One region of the Vibrio aestuarianus genome, then DNA from elsewhere that is predicted to be linked to it. Evidence: riboswitches for the same ligand, from Rfam matches in the RefSeq annotation. Region 1 holds a riboswitch; the other holds the start of a gene.
The links. Region 1 has a riboswitch for lysine ahead of MCT08_RS09870 (Na+/H+ antiporter NhaC family protein). Riboswitches for the same ligand answer to the same signal wherever they lie in the genome.

Region 1 (8,296 bases):
CTTATTAGGGGTCATGAGCCAGGATATAAAAATAGGCAGTTATGGATACCGTTATCTATGTAATACATCAAGTCGTATGGATTTGAATTATTTACAAGGTGTGGATGGCGCTATTGGTCGTTGTTTTGCGCTAATTACTGAAGATGGAGAGCGTACTTTTGCCATTAGCGAAGGGCAGATGAATCAACTTACCCCGGATAATGTGCCTGAAAAAATATTTCGTAGTGCTTCGGCATTAGTTATCACGGCGTATCTTGTGCGTTGTAAAAAGGGCGATCCGATGCCTGATGCAACAATGAAGGCGATTGAGTACGCCAAAAAATACGATGTACCAGTGGTATTAACACTAGGGACAAAATTTGTTATTCAAGACGACCCTCAATATTGGCAAGAATTTTTGCGTGATAATGTCACTGTCGTTGCTATGAACGAAGATGAAGCAGAGGCTTTAACCGGTGAAAGTGATCCGCTTGCTGCATCGAATAAAGCGTTAGATTGGGTTGATTTAGTATTGTGTACCGCAGGTCCTGTTGGACTGTTTATGGCCGGTTATACCGAAGATTCAGCAAAACGAGAGACGTCATTGCCGCTATTGCCAGGTTCGATTCCTGAATTTAACCGTTACGAGTTTAGCCGCCCAGCATCAAAAATAAGCTGTGAAAACCCAATCCGTATTTATTCTCATATTGCACCTTATATGGGTGGACCTGAAAAAATTAAAAACACGAATGGTGCCGGTGATGCGGCTTTATCGGCCTTATTGCATGATATGGCCGCCAATAAATATCACAAAGAGAATGTACCTAATTCAAGTAAGCACCAGAACGACTTTTTAACCTATTCATCATTTTCTCAAGTCTGTAAATATTCTAATCGTGCGAGCTATGAAGTGTTAGTGCAACATTCTCCACGTTTATCTCGTGGTTTGCCTGAACGCGAAGACAGTTTAGAAGAAGCATATTGGGAACGCTAATGTTCTTACAGATAATAAAAAGGCTCCGATAGGGAGCCTTTTTATTTAATTGATAATTAAATCTCAAATTCTTCTAGAGACTTACCTGCATCAAGTTGCTCTTGAATTGCAGAAGGTGTACGGCCTTGACCAGTCCACGTTTTTTCATTGCCGTTATTATCGACATATTTATATTTTGCAGGGCGAGGTGCGCGTTTACCTTGAGCTTTTACTTTGCCTTTTGTTTCACCAGAAAGTGCTGAAATTAATGCGCTAACATCAATACCATCTTTTGCAATTTGTTCTGCAATAGCTGCAAGTTTGGCTTCTTGTTCAGCGCGAGCTGAACGTTCTTCCTCTTCTGATTCTCTACGCTCTTGTACAACAATCGTTAATTTATCTAGAGCTTCTTCAAGTTGCTCAAGAGTTAGTTCACGAGAGAAAGCGCGTAGGCTACGGATATTTAGTAGAGTTTTTGTTAATTCAGACATGACTATTCCTATAAGATTTAATTTAGTCGACAAGGTAATAATAAACTGAGGAAATTTTTCTTACAATATTAAGTTCAGAATATTAATAAAAAAACTTATTGGAAATTGTTTTTTACAAAAAATATGAAACTAGCCAATGATTCTTCAGTTTCATACTTAAGTAGCAGGTATTACAAGATTATCAATGTTATTTTCAGTCGCTGATAAATTTGTTTTCTTATTATATCTTCGTGATATACCTTGCATCGACTTATGAAAATAGTATCAACACTTGCTTATCAGTGTGATCTGAAATGATCCAATTTAAACTGGATCATCTGTTGCAATGAGTTTGTTGTTAAGTACAATGACAACCACCTAAAGCGAAGTAAGGAATGAATCGTTGTTAAAATGACTTAACAATGGTTTTTTGTACTTTCTTTGACGTAGAGGCGCGATAGGAATTAGTAACTTTTGCTGGGGTGATACCAATGAGCAGAAGTGAAAGGTTTTGTCGCCGAAGTGAGTGTGTATATTAAAACTACTCGCTGGGGTTGTATTCGAATAGGAACAACACTGCCATAGTCTATTATTTTGTTAAACTATGGAGCGCTACTGTAGGGTTGGGTGAAGTGTTCGCTTCCCTTTCGCTTAGTTCAACATTAATTGCGTTGAAATGATTTCTCGTAATTTGTCTGCAGTAGATCTCTGACCATTTACTTACTGGTTTTTGAAGATCATGAATTTAATCGATTTTGCATCATCTCCCTTATCGCTATTACCGCCATTAGTGGCGTTGAGTTTAGCCGTTATTACCCGCCGTGTTCTGGTGTCGCTTGGTGTCGGCATTTTGCTAGGCGCGTTACTACTCACCAATTACTCGGTAGTCGATGGTAGCAGCTACGTTGTAACTAAAGTAGCTAGTGTGTTTGTGGAAGATGGTGGTCTCAATACTTGGAATATGAGTATTGTCGGATTTTTACTCTTATTAGGCATGATGACAGCGTTGCTGACATTGTCTGGTGGTACCCGTGCTTTCGCTGAATGGGCGCAGGTACGAGTCAAAAGCAAACGCGGTTCAAAATTGCTTGCTGCATTTTTGGGTGTGTTTATTTTCGTTGACGACTATTTTAATAGCTTGGCAGTAGGCTCAATTTCTCGCCCTGTTACTGACCGTTTTTATGTTTCTCGTGCCAAGCTTGCCTATATTCTAGATTCAACTGCAGCACCGATGTGTGTTGTGATGCCAGCTTCGAGTTGGGGTGCTTATATCATGACTATCATTGGTGGCATTCTTGTTTCTCATGGTATCACTGAATATTCAGCGCTGGGTGCATACATCCGTCTAGTGCCAATGAATTTTTACGCTATTTTCGCTTTGCTGATGGTGTTTGCTGTGGTTTGGTTCCAGTTGGATGTTGGCCAAATGCGCAAACACGAAATGGAAGCTTCCCAAGGTCGTGGCTTTGATGATGACAATGATAGCCAGCAAGCTCATGATTTAAATGAAGAGCTAGACATCAAAGAAAGCGAACACGGCAAAGTTTCTGACCTTATTTTGCCAATTGTACTTCTTATTATTGCCACTATTTCAGCGATGTTATACACAGGTGGTCAATCATTGGCTGCCGATGGCAAAGCCTTTGACTTGTTTGGTGCATTTGAAAATACAGATGTAGGCACTTCGCTTATTTATGGCGGTTTAGTCGGCTTGGCAATGGCACTCTTTACTGTATTTAAGCAACAGTTACCAATGATTGATGTTGTGAAAACATTGTGGATTGGTGCTAAGTCTATGTTTGGTGCCATTCTAATTTTGGTTTTCGCTTGGACGATCGGTTCTGTAATTGGTGATATGAAGACTGGCGCTTACATGTCTTCACTTGTTCAAGGCAACATCAATCCTCACTGGTTGCCTGTTATTTTGTTTTTGCTTTCAGGTCTGATGGCATTCTCTACAGGTACCTCTTGGGGTACGTTTGGTATTATGTTACCGATAGCGGGTGACATGGCGGGAGCTACAGACATTGCGCTTATGCTACCTATGCTAAGTGCTGTACTTGCGGGTTCTGTGTTTGGTGACCACTGCTCACCGATTTCTGACACCACAATTTTGTCATCCACAGGTGCTCGTTGTAATCATATTGACCATGTATCCACACAGCTTCCTTACGCTTTAGCAACCGCCTTGGTTTCTTGTGTCGGTTTTGTCGTGTTAGGTATGACGGCGTCGGTACTGATCTCCTTTAGTGCCGCTTCGGTTGCCTTTGTGGTTGTATGTTTAGTGCTTGCATCTTTATCTCGTTCAAAAATTACGAATTATGAAAATGCATAGTTTTTAATATGAAAAATTAATAAAGGGGAAGGTAAAACTTCCCTTTTTTAATGTGTTAACTAGTATTTTTACGAAAGATGAAAAAAAACTAAATTTTTGGTTGAAAAAACAGACTGGCTTAGTTAGTGTGGATGCAAGACAGTAAGCCAATCAAGGGCTCATAAGTATGCGTAATTTTGTAATGAACATTCATCACCATCATCACCCTAAATAATCTTTCGGGGAGGTGTACGCATACCCGGGAGGCAGGAAACTCTCGGTGGTTAAGTCAAAGCATTTAGATTAAAACCCTCGGGAGACCACAAATCTCCCGAGGGTTTTTTCATTTTCGGCTTAATTAAAATTCAAATAAATTCAATAAATTGTACATAGGGAAATCGTCATGCAAACACAACGCTTAAGAATCGCAATCCAGAAAAAAGGTCGCTTGAGTAAAGAGTGCCAAGACTTACTGAAAAAATGTGGTGTGAAATTTAACATCATGGGTGAGCGTTTAGTGGTTCACTCAATGAATATGCCAATTGATTTGTTACTTGTACGTGATGACGATATTCCAGGATTGGTAATGGACGGTGTCGTTGATCTGGGTTTTATCGGTGAAAACGAATTAGAAGAGGTTCGTTTAGAGCGTCTATCACAAAACAAGCCAAGCGAATTTGTACCACTACGTCGCCTTGATTTTGGTGGTTGTCGTTTATCTATTGCGATTAACAAAGATGAGCAATATAACTGTCCTCAAGATTTAGCCGGCAAACGCATTGCCACGACTTACCCGCAGCTTCTGAAAGCCTATATGGACAAGCAGGGCATTGATTTCAGTACCTGTGTGCTAACAGGCTCAGTTGAAGTCGCTCCTCGTGCTGGCTTGGCTGACGCGATTGCAGACTTGGTTTCAACGGGTGCAACATTAGAAGCTAATGGTCTTAAAGAAGCCGAGGTAATTTTCCAATCCAAAGCGACACTTATTCAACGTCAAGGTGAATTCACGGAAGACAAACAAGCACTGATCGCACGTTTACTGACGCGTATGCAAGGCGTGATTCAAGCCAAAGAATCGAAATACATCATGCTACATGCTCCTGTTGATCAATTAGAAGCAATCAAAGATCTTCTTCCTGGCGCTGAGGACCCGACGGTTCTTCCTCTGTCTGCAGAGAAAAACCGCGTGGCAGTTCATGTCGTGAGCACTGAGAATTTATTTTGGGAAACGATGGAGCGTCTTAAAGCGCTAGGTGCAAGCTCCATTCTAGTGCTACCTATCGATAAGATGATGGAGTAACCACGATGAGAACAGTTGTTTGGCAATCATTGAGTGAAACTCAACAAGATTCGATTTTGGAGCGTCCAGCCATTGCCGAAGGTGTAAACATTACCGCTGCAGTGAATGAGGTGATCGCTAAAGTGAAAGCCGACGGTGATGCGGCATTATTGGAGCTAACAGAGAAGTTTGACCGTGTAAAACCGAGCTCAATTCGAGTGTCGAGCGAAGAGATAGACGCGGCTTCAGAGCGCTTGTCTGACAAAATGAAGCAAGCATTAGAGCAGGCTTATGCCAATATTGCTAAGTTTCACAAAGCGCAGCGCCCACAGCCCATCAAAGTCGAAACGCAACCCGGTGTTGTCTGCGAGCAAGTAACGCGTCCTATCAATACTGTCGGATTATACATTCCAGGTGGCAGCGCACCACTTCCTTCTACGGTTTTGATGCTGGGTGTTCCTGCTCAAATCGCAGGTTGTCGAAAAGTCGTGCTTTGTTCACCGCCACCGATTGCGGATGAGATCCTCTATGTTGCTAAGTTATGCAATATTGATGAAGTGTATAACGTTGGTGGCGGTCAAGCGATTGCAGCAATGGCCTATGGAACAGAGTCGGTCTCTAAAGTAGACAAAATATTCGGCCCCGGTAATGCCTACGTGACAGAAGCAAAGCGCCAAGTGAGTAATGATTTTCGTGGTGCAGCCATTGATATGCCAGCGGGTCCTTCAGAAGTGCTTGTGATTGCTGATGAAACGGCCGATGCCGATTTTATTGCCGCAGACTTACTTAGCCAAGCCGAGCATGGTCCCGACTCTCAAGTGGTACTGGTAACACCATCGCCAGTAATCGCAGACCAAGTCACCGATGCGGTACAAAAGCAGCTAAAAGAGCTGTCACGTGCTGCTATCGCAGAAAAGGCGCTTGCTTCAAGTTTGATCATAATTGCCGAATCATTAACTCAAGCGGTTTCTATCTCTAACTATTACGGTCCTGAGCACTTAATTGTTCAAACGCGTAACCCGCGTGAGTTGTTGCCATTACTTGATAATGCTGGCTCAATTTTCTTAGGTGATTGGTCGCCAGAATCGGCAGGTGATTACGCCTCAGGTACAAACCATGTGCTGCCAACCTACGGCTATACACGCACTTATTCTAGCCTTGGTCTGGCCGACTTTAGTAAGCGAATGACAGTGCAAGAACTTAGCGCTGATGGGCTTCAACTGCTTGCACCAACGGTTGTAACGATGGCTGAAGCTGAAGGTTTGGATGCCCATAAACGTGCGGTAACCATTCGAGTCGAAAAATTGCAGAAGGTGAAATGATCATGGAAAAACTGGCTCGTAAACAGATTCAGGCATTAAAACCTTACCTGTCAGCTCGCCGTATTGGTGGCACAGGAGATGTTTGGCTTAACGCTAATGAATCTCCATTCAATAATGAATACAAAACAGACTTCGCACGCTTGAATCGTTATAGCGATTGCCAACCTAAAGCAATGATTGACGCTTATGCGGCTTATGCGGGAGTAAAACCTGAACAAGTACTCACTTCACGTGGTGCTGATGAAGGTATCGAGCTGTTGATCCGCGCTTTTTGTGAACCTAACGAAGACGCGATTTTATACTGTCCACCGACTTACGGTATGTATGCGATTAGCGCAGAGACCATTGGCGTCGAGCGTAAAGTTGTCCCTTTGACAGACGAGTGGCAGCTTGACTTGGATGCGATTACTGCCAATTTGGATAATGTGAAGCTCGTTTTTGTTTGTAGTCCAAATAACCCAACTGGTAATTTGGTTGAGCGTAACGACATCATTTCGCTATTGGAGATGACAAAAGATCGCGCCATTGTGGTGATGGATGAAGCATATATTGATTTTTGTCCAGAGGCATCGACCGTTGATTTATTAGCGAAATATCCGAATTTGGCAATTTTGCGCACCTTATCTAAAGCATTTGCACTGGCTGGATTGCGTTGTGGTTTTACCTTAGCCAATAAAGAATTGATCGACGTATTACAAAAAGTGATTGCTCCTTACCCTGTGCCAGTTCCTGTCGCTGAAATAGCGATTCAGGCACTGTCTGAAGCTGGTCTTGCTCGCGCTAAATTCCAAGTATTGGATCTCAATGCGAACCGTGCATATCTACAGGCTGGTTTGTATATGGTGCCTAATTTGACCGTCTATGAAGGCTGGGGCAACTATTTACTGGTGAAATTCCCAGATGGTGATGCGCTATTTAAAGCCGCCTGGGAGCACGGGATTATCTTGCGAAATTCGCCGATCCAAGACTGCGTCAGAATCAGTGTGGGTAATCGAGAAGAGTGTGAAAAAACGCTCGCGTTTATTCGTAATTATTACCAATAACCTATTGGGTATAACTTCGCCACTTTGTATAAAAACACGTTGCGACAGAGAAATAATAAACAATAAGCCTATGACGATGAATAAAACGTTATAGGTCAATAGAAAAGGATATTCCCGTGAGCAAGCAGCAAAAAATTCTCTTCATTGATCGAGATGGCACCTTAATTGTTGAGCCGCCGGTCGACTTTCAAGTGGATCGCTTAGACAAACTCAAATTCGAACCTTATGTCATCCCAAGTCTACTGGCTCTGCAAGAGGCAGGGTATAGACTGGTAATGGTGACAAACCAAGACGGGTTAGGTACCGATAGCTACCCGCAGGATGATTTTGATGCACCACATAATATGATGATGGATGTGTTTGAATCACAAGGCGTTAAATTTGATGATGTGCTGATCTGTCCACATTTCGAAAAAGATAACTGCACTTGTCGTAAGCCTAAATTGGGTATGGTTAAAGAATACCTGCAAGCGGGTAAGGTAGATTTTCAACAATCAGTTGTGATTGGCGACCGCACCACGGATCTTCAACTTGCTGAAAATATGGCGATTCGTGGCATTCAATATCACCCGCAAACCATGGGCTGGCGTGAGATTCTAAAAGCGTTAACGGTCAACGCTCGCACTGCGGAAGTAGTACGTACTACCAAGGAAACTGACATTAAGGTCGCGGTGAATTTGGATGAAAGTGGTAACAACAAAATTGAAACCGGATTGGGCTTTTTTGACCATATGCTTGATCAAATAGCAACTCACGGTGGCTTCCAACTTAAGTTGAGTGTTAATGGTGATCTACACATCGATGATCACCACACGGTTGAAGATACCGCTTTGGCGCTAGGACAAGCCTTAAAAGATGCGCTAGGTGACAAACGTGGAATTGGTCGTTTTGGTTTCTCATTACCGATGGATGAATG
Region 2 (8,296 bases), 880 kb from region 1:
AGCAACCTTGCCATCATCGGCCGCTACATCTTAACGCCTGATATTTTTGACTTAATTGAGCAAACAGAACCAGGTAAAGGTGGGGAAATCCAAATCACCGATGCACTGCTTAAACAGGCGAAGTCAGGTTGCGTGCTTGCTTATAAATTCAAGGGACAACGTTTTGACTGCGGTAGTGTTGAAGGCTATATCGAGGCCACTAACTACTGTTTTGAAAACATGTATAAGAAAAATGAGCAGAAAGTCGCGCTAGACAAACATTCAACGCACAAAGCTTAACTTACCTATATTGTTCAGGCCCTAGTTGCTGTTTAGTTAAGCATCTTATGAAGCAAAATAGTTGCCAATAAAGCCACGTTAAACTGCGTGGCTTTTTATTTACTGTTTTTTTATCCAGTATCTATTTGCACAAAACTCACACTATGCAATACTTGCCACACTTGGTGTTACATAGAGCATAGATGATGGATAAAATCGAAGTTAGGGGCGCACGAACCCACAATCTAAAAAATATCAACCTGACTATCCCACGCGATAAATTGATTGTAATTACTGGACTTTCAGGGTCAGGAAAATCGTCGCTTGCCTTTGATACTTTATATGCGGAAGGCCAACGTCGCTATGTTGAATCTCTTTCTGCCTATGCTCGCCAATTCTTATCTTTAATGGAAAAGCCCGATGTAGACCATATTGAAGGCCTTTCTCCAGCGATATCTATTGAACAAAAATCGACATCACATAACCCACGTTCGACAGTCGGCACCATTACTGAAGTCTACGACTATTTACGCCTACTTTACGCTCGTGTTGGTGAGCCTCGCTGCCCGGAACACAAAGTGCCATTAAGCGCACAAACCGTTAGTCAAATGGTCGATAAGGTTCTTGAGCTCCCCGAAGGCTCAAAAATGATGCTGCTAGCGCCCATCGTCAAAGAGCGCAAAGGTGAGCACGTCAAAACATTGGAAAACCTTGCAGCCCAAGGTTTTATTCGTGCCCGTATAGATGGTGAAACTTGTGATCTTTCCGATCCTCCAACACTAGAACTGCATAAAAAGCACACCATTGAAGTAGTGGTTGATCGCTTCAAAGTTCGCAACGACTTACAGCAACGCCTCGCTGAATCTTTTGAAACCACTCTTGAGTTATCTGGTGGTATTGCAGTCGTAACGGATATGGATGGTAAAGGGGAAGAAATTGTATTTTCGGCTAACTTTGCCTGCCCACATTGTGGTTACAGCATGCAAGAGCTTGAGCCTCGACTGTTTTCGTTCAATAACCCAGCAGGGGCCTGCCACACCTGTGATGGCTTAGGAGTACAACAATACTTCGATCCTGAACGTGTAATACAAGACAGCAGTTTGAGTTTAGCGCAAGGAGCCATTCGCGGATGGGATCAAAAAAACTATTACTACTTCCAAATGCTCACCTCACTTGCAACACATTATGATTTTGACTTGCATGTGCCATTCAACAAATTACCGAAAAAAGTCCAAGAGATCATTTTAAAAGGATCTGGCAGAACTGAAATCGAGTTTAATTATATCAATGACCGTGGCGACATTCGTGTTAAACGCCACCCATTTGAAGGGATTCTTAATACCCTTGAGCGCCGTTACCGTGATACAGAATCAAATTCAGTGCGTGAAGATTTGGTGAAATACATTTCAACCAAACCATGCACCAGTTGTGATGGTACACGCCTACGTGTTGAGGCTCGCAATGTGTTTATCAACGATACGGCACTACCTGAAGTGGTTGAGCTTAGTATCGCCGACGCGCTGCAGTTCTTCCAAACCCTAGCGCTGACTGGGCAAAAAGCACAAATTGCTGAAAAGGTGATGAAAGAGATCAATGATCGCTTACACTTCTTGGTCAACGTAGGGCTTAACTACCTAAACCTCTCTCGCAGCGCAGAAACGCTCTCGGGCGGTGAAGCCCAACGTATTCGACTCGCAAGTCAAATTGGTGCTGGCTTAGTCGGTGTAATGTACGTTTTAGATGAACCGTCAATTGGTCTCCACCAGCGTGATAACGAACGGCTATTGAAAACATTGACCCATCTGCGCGATCTCGGCAATACCGTACTGGTTGTGGAACATGATGAAGACGCAATCCGTATGGCTGACCATGTCATCGATATTGGTCCAGGAGCTGGTGTTCATGGGGGGCAAGTAGTAGCGGAAGGAAATGTCGACCAAATCATTGCTAACCCTAACTCGCTCACTGGTCAGTATCTCAGCGGTGTAAAAGAAATTGCCATCCCTCAGCAACGTACTCCAAGAGATCCAAAGAAAACCGTTGAGCTTATTGGTGCATCAGGCAATAACTTGAAAGATGTCGATTTATCGATACCTGTCGGTTTATTTAGTTGTATCACTGGTGTTTCTGGTTCTGGTAAATCCACCCTCATCAATGACACATTTTTTAAGATTGCTCATACCGCTTTAAATGGTGCAACTACTGCTACACCAGCCCCCTATAAGAAAATAAAAGGGTTGGAACATTTTGATAAGGTTATTGATATCGACCAAAGCCCAATAGGCAGAACACCGCGCTCAAATCCAGCGACCTACACAGGCATTTTTACACCAATTCGTGAGCTATTTTCCGGAACTCAAGAATCACGATCTCGTGGTTATAAACCGGGCCGCTTTAGTTTCAACGTGCGTGGTGGTCGCTGCGAAGCTTGTCAAGGTGATGGTGTTATCAAAGTAGAAATGCATTTCTTACCTGATGTTTACGTCCCTTGCGATGTATGTAAAGGCAAACGCTATAACCGTGAAACGCTAGAAGTACGCTACAAAGGCAAAGCGATTGATGAAGTACTCGAAATGACGGTAGAAGATGCGTATCAATTCTTTGAACCAGTTCCCGTCATTGCGCGTAAGCTAAAAACATTAATTGATGTCGGCTTATCCTATATTCGTCTCGGGCAAGCGGCCACAACCCTATCTGGAGGGGAAGCACAACGAGTCAAGCTAGCTCGTGAGTTATCTAAACGTGATACCGGTAAAACCTTGTACATCTTAGATGAACCAACAACAGGTCTTCACTTCCACGATATCCAACAACTGTTGATTGTCCTGCACCGCCTACGTGACCATGGTAATACCGTGGTGGTGATTGAGCACAATTTAGATGTAGTGAAAACCGCAGACTGGATCATTGATTTAGGGCCAGAAGGTGGTCAAGGTGGTGGCCAAATTATTGCCCAAGGGACTCCAGAAGATGTTGCACAGGTCGACATATCTCACACAGCTCGCTTTCTTAAGCCTATGTTGAAATAGAAAAAAACGGTAGAGTAGAGAAACCAGCACTCACGATGGCTGGTTTCTTTTCAACTGGAACGTGAGACCTATGGCTACATTGCATCTAAGCGGTACGCAGCTTGAGAACCAAGCACCAGCAATCCCTTTAAATAAACCTTTTTTATTTTCGATTAGCATCATCTATTTACTGGCGATGCATTTTTTTATGCCTAACCCTGGTGGTTCAGGTTTAGCGCTATCTTTTAACCCAACGACTTGGTTAACGCTGAGCATCACGCTCTCATTGGGTTTATATCAACTAGCTTCTAACCGTCGGCTACGTTATTCCAAATTAACTATCGGCTTGTTGATTAGCTGCATCATTATGACCATTCCACTGCTTTACACCAATGCGTCACTGGAACTGTCAGTCAGCCGCTTGGTAGGGCTATGGTGCGGGCTATTGCTTTTTGTCTTACTACAACAATTCCGTTTTAGTAACAAACATAAACAGCGATTACTGTGGTTTATTGTATTAGGCGTGTTGATTGAAGCTCTGTTTGGTTTCTATCAGTATTTTCTATTGCAACCAAATAACCTATTTGGTTATAACACTGAGGTAAATCGGCCTTACGGCATTTTTCAACAACCTAATGTCATGGCAAGTTTCCTTGCTACTGGCTTGGTGATTTCCGGTTACCTGCTTGCTCGCCAACCAAAAAAATACAATCAACAATTAAGCGCTGTAAGCCTTTTATATTTCACTCCGCTTTTAACCGCACCGTTATTGGTCGTACTAGCCTCTCGTACTGGCTGGCTTGGTGCAATATTAGGGATTATGTTCGTTCTCCCTTACCTATTTCGATTCTCGACGCCAAAACGCTTTTGGGGATGGAGTGCTGCAACATTAATCGGTATCTTGCTCGGTATTGCTGCAATGTATACTCAGGGAAGCGATGGGTTTGTTAGCAATAAAGCCGATCTAGAAAGCCCTCGCCGTTACACCTTTCCTCAAACGCTCGACATGATCATTGAAAAGCCATTTACAGGTTACGGCTACGGCAAGTTTGAAGCGGAGTATTTGCTTTATACCGCAAGACAACATCAGCTAAATTCGAGTTATCATCCGGGGCTCCATTCCATGGATCACCCACACAATGAATTATTGTTGTGGGGGGTCGAAGGCGGGTTACTGCCCGTTATCGGAATATTATTGGCGATTGCCTTCGTAATGATGAGGATATATTCAGCCAAGAAAGGAACAAGGCTCGCAATGTTTGCCTTGTTTATTCCTATCGTCTTACACAGCCAACTGGAATATCCGTTTTATCACTCGGCGGTGCATTGGATAACCTTTATTATCTTGCTTTTTTGGGTTGATCAACGTGTTGCCAAATATAAATACGCACCATTTAGCTCGGTGAGTAAGTCATTACTGAGGGTCATAAGTTTAGTGGCTCCTGTACTGACGGGTTTTTACATGGTGAGTGCACTGCACACTAACCATGTACTCACTCAGTTTGAAAAATCTCAACCACCAAACCCTGATATCTTACAGAAGGTCACCAATCCTGTAGTGTGGAGAAATCGCTTTGATTGGGATGTGTATAGCACCTATCTCAATATTGGTTTATACACTCAAGACCCCGAATTTATAACGCCTTATATAGATTGGTCATTAGAGATCATTAAGCACCAACCTCGGCCTACCTTCTACAGTAATTTGGTGATTGCTTACCAAGGCATTGGCGATGATAGTCGTGCCGAGCAAATTCGCTCTGAGGCCCAATTTCTATTTCCCGACATAGATTTTAGTACCGTGCAATATATTCGACCATCTAGTGCTGCTTCAAGTAGTGTGCAAGCAACGGCTACTGAATAATTGCCTAACTATGACCAGTAGAGTAACCATTAAGGCTGCTCTACTGGTTTTATTCTACTCAGTTAAAGACTCTTCTAACGCCCGCAAACACAAGGCTATATTTTCTCTACGAGCCCCATAGCCCATTAAGCCAATACGCCAAGCTTTACCCGCAAGAGCGCCTAAACCAGCGCCAATTTCCAAATTATATTCACTGAGTAAGTGGGAGCGAACCTTCGCATCATCAACACCTTGAGGAATATATACCGCATTAAGTTGCGGCAACCGACTTTGCTCTGGCACCACAAAGTTAAAGCCAAGTTTCTCTAAGCCTTGCTTTAACTTTTCATGCATATCACGATGACGAGACCAAGCTTTCTCTAGTCCTTCATTTTTTAGCATTAGCAGCGCTTCGTGTAGCGCATATAAGCTGTTGACTGGTGCGGTGTGATGATAACTGCGTTTACCTTCACCACTCCAATAGCCGAGCACCAAGCTTTGGTCTAAAAACCAACTTTGTACAGGTGTCGTGCGTGATTGAATTTTCTCAATCGCTTGAGCGGAAAAAGTCAACGGCGATAAGCCTGGGGGACAAGATAGACATTTCTGGCTACCAGAATAAACGGCATCTAACTGCCATTTATCGACATAAAGTGGCACACCGCCTAGAGATGTTACCGCATCTACAATACTCAACATGTTATTTTGCTTAGCCAACTGACCTAACGCTTGTGCATCACTCAATGCCCCGGTTGATGTCTCCGCATGCACAAATGCCAATATTTTTGCATCGGGGTTCACCTTGATCGCTTGTTCTACTTTATCAACCGAAACTGGCATCCCCCATTCATCATCAACCAACACGACTTCCCCGCCGCAACGAATGACATTTTCTCGCATTCGCTCACCAAACACACCATTGCGGCAGACAATGACTTTATCACCGGGTTCTATTAAATTGACGAAACACGCTTCCATACCAGCACTGCCTGGCGCAGAAACTGCTATCGTGAATTCATTTTGCGTTTGAAATGCATATTTAAGTAGCTGTTTGAGCTCATCCATCATCTGAATAAATAACGGGTCTAAGTGACCAACGGTTGGACGACTTAGTGCTTGCAATACTTGTGGGTAAATATCTGAAGGACCAGGTCCCATCAAGATCCGTTGTGGTGGGTTGAAACTGGTAATGGACATAATTGCTCCTTGCTTGCGGCCAAATGTGGAAAACCAGAGTAAAGCAAAAATCACCTAGCAACAATTCGACAGAAGTCTAGAGGTCAAACCAGTGTCACAATCTGGTTAATTTTATTTTACATTTGAACTTAATTAGCAATTGACATTAATAGTTCAAAAACGTTCAATGAATGAGCTATCTAGCAGAAGAGGAGCACTGCCCAGGCAGATGTTTTGTGGAGCCTCAACTCCAAAACAAAGCATTGATGGGGAGCAGTGCCGAGATGAACCAAGGTTGTGGATTTGGTTTGTCGGTTGAATGGGCTGAATCCCTTCAACTGTCATTAGCCGCGCTGATGAAGAGCTTCTGAGGTAAACCAATCAAAAACACCTCTTTATATGCTCTAGAAATTTCTCTTCAAACATTGGACGTTGGAACACCAACACATTTTTATTTTAGGAAGTCGTGGGAGAAATGCTGTGAGCACATTCAATGTAGCCAAGTTTGGCGGAACAAGTGTAGCTAACTTTGAAGCAATGAGCCGTTGTGCTGCTGTTATCGAAAATAATCCAAATACAAAATTAGTGGTTAGCAGTGCATGCTCTGGTGTCACTAATTTGTTAGTTGAGTTAGCCTGTGGGGTTCAAGATGCAGAGCAACGTTTGGCGATCATCAAACAGTTAGCCGATATCCATCATGCCATCATCGATCAACTAGCCCAACCAGCTCAAGTTGAAAAAGAAGTACATTCAATTTTAGATATGGTTGCTAGCGTTGCAGAAGCTGCCTCTTTTCAATCAAGTAAAAAATTGACTGACCATCTCGTTGCGTGCGGCGAATTAATGTCGACCTTTATTCTTACCCAATTGATGCGTGAACGAGGTATGGAAGCGGTGCGTTTTGATATCCGCGAGATCTTGCGCACCGATGATCATTACGGTCGTGCTGAGCCTCAGTTAGAGCAAATAGCATTACTTGCTAAACAAAAATTAACGCCATTATGTCAACAGCACGTAGTGGTAACGCAAGGCTTCATTGGTTCTGATGAACAAGGAAACACGACCACTCTTGGCCGTGGTGGTAGTGATTATTCAGCCGCTTTAATTGCAGAAGCAGTCCAAGCGTCAGGTTTAGAAATTTGGACCGATGTACCTGGCATTTATACTACCGACCCTCGCATTGCGCCTAATGCTGCACCGATTGCTGAAATCAGTTTTAGTGAAGCGTCTGAAATGGCGAATTTCGGTGCCAAAATTCTCCACCCCTCAACATTGTTACCGGCATTACGACATGACATTCCTGTATTTGTAGGTTCATCGAAAGAGCCAGAAAAAGGTGGAACTTGGATTCGCAAACGTGTCGAAAGCTCGCCACTTTTTAGAGCCTTGACCTTACGCGGCAACCAAACCATGGTCACACTGCGTAGCGCTAGCATGTTCCATGCTTATGGCTTTTTGTCGAAAGTGTTCGAGATTTTAGCCAAACACAAAATTTCAGTGGATCTGATTACCACTTCTGAAATCAGCGTCTCCTTAACATTAGACAAAACCGATACTTCCGGGGGTTCACCAGAATTACCACAAGCTGTTCGTCAAGAATTGGAAGAATTATGCACTGTCGATGTTGAACATAACTTAAGTTTAATCGCACTGATAGGCAATAACATGAGTAATACCAAAGGTTACGCCAAGCAGGTATTTAGCACGTTAGAAGACTTCAACATGCGTATGATTTGCTACGGTGCAAGTCCGCATAACTTATGTTTCTTGCTGCATGAATCGGTATCAAAAGCCGCTATTCAAAAACTGCACCAAGAGCTGTTTGAGCAATAACCTAAAGTGCTTTGCTCAATAATTTGAGTGCCACAAAAAAACAGAGGTTGGATATTCCAACCTCTTTCTTTTTTACCTTAATCTAAATTAGGCCCTAACCATTTTTCTGCTTCTTGCTCGCTCCAGCCTTTACGCTGCGCATAATCTTGCATTTGATCTTGCTGTATTTGTGCGATGG

Region 2: linked by a shared signal. The riboswitch ahead of lysC (lysine-sensitive aspartokinase 3) and the one ahead of MCT08_RS09870 (Na+/H+ antiporter NhaC family protein) in region 1 are both predicted to bind lysine.

The regions. Positions count from the first base shown of each region.
Region 1 is NZ_JAKNYQ010000001.1:2,137,634-2,145,929, reverse strand. Features, by position in the region: gene MCT08_RS09880 (inosine/guanosine kinase) at 1-973, shown strand, start outside; gene MCT08_RS09875 (H-NS histone family protein) at 1,030-1,443, opposite strand; lysine riboswitch at 1,862-2,045, shown strand; gene MCT08_RS09870 (Na+/H+ antiporter NhaC family protein) at 2,162-3,757, shown strand; His leader region at 3,947-4,083, shown strand; gene hisG (ATP phosphoribosyltransferase) at 4,140-5,036, shown strand; gene hisD (histidinol dehydrogenase) at 5,042-6,337, shown strand; gene hisC (histidinol-phosphate transaminase) at 6,340-7,380, shown strand; gene hisB (bifunctional histidinol-phosphatase/imidazoleglycerol-phosphate dehydratase HisB) at 7,497-8,296, shown strand, end outside.
Region 2 is NZ_JAKNYQ010000001.1:3,015,179-3,023,474, forward strand. Features, by position in the region: gene galU (UTP--glucose-1-phosphate uridylyltransferase GalU) at 1-279, shown strand, start outside; gene uvrA (excinuclease ABC subunit UvrA) at 465-3,287, shown strand; gene MCT08_RS13750 (PglL family O-oligosaccharyltransferase) at 3,358-5,130, shown strand; gene MCT08_RS13755 (pyridoxal-phosphate-dependent aminotransferase family protein) at 5,185-6,306, opposite strand; lysine riboswitch at 6,485-6,660, shown strand; gene lysC (lysine-sensitive aspartokinase 3) at 6,766-8,118, shown strand; gene metH (methionine synthase) at 8,196-8,296, opposite strand, start outside.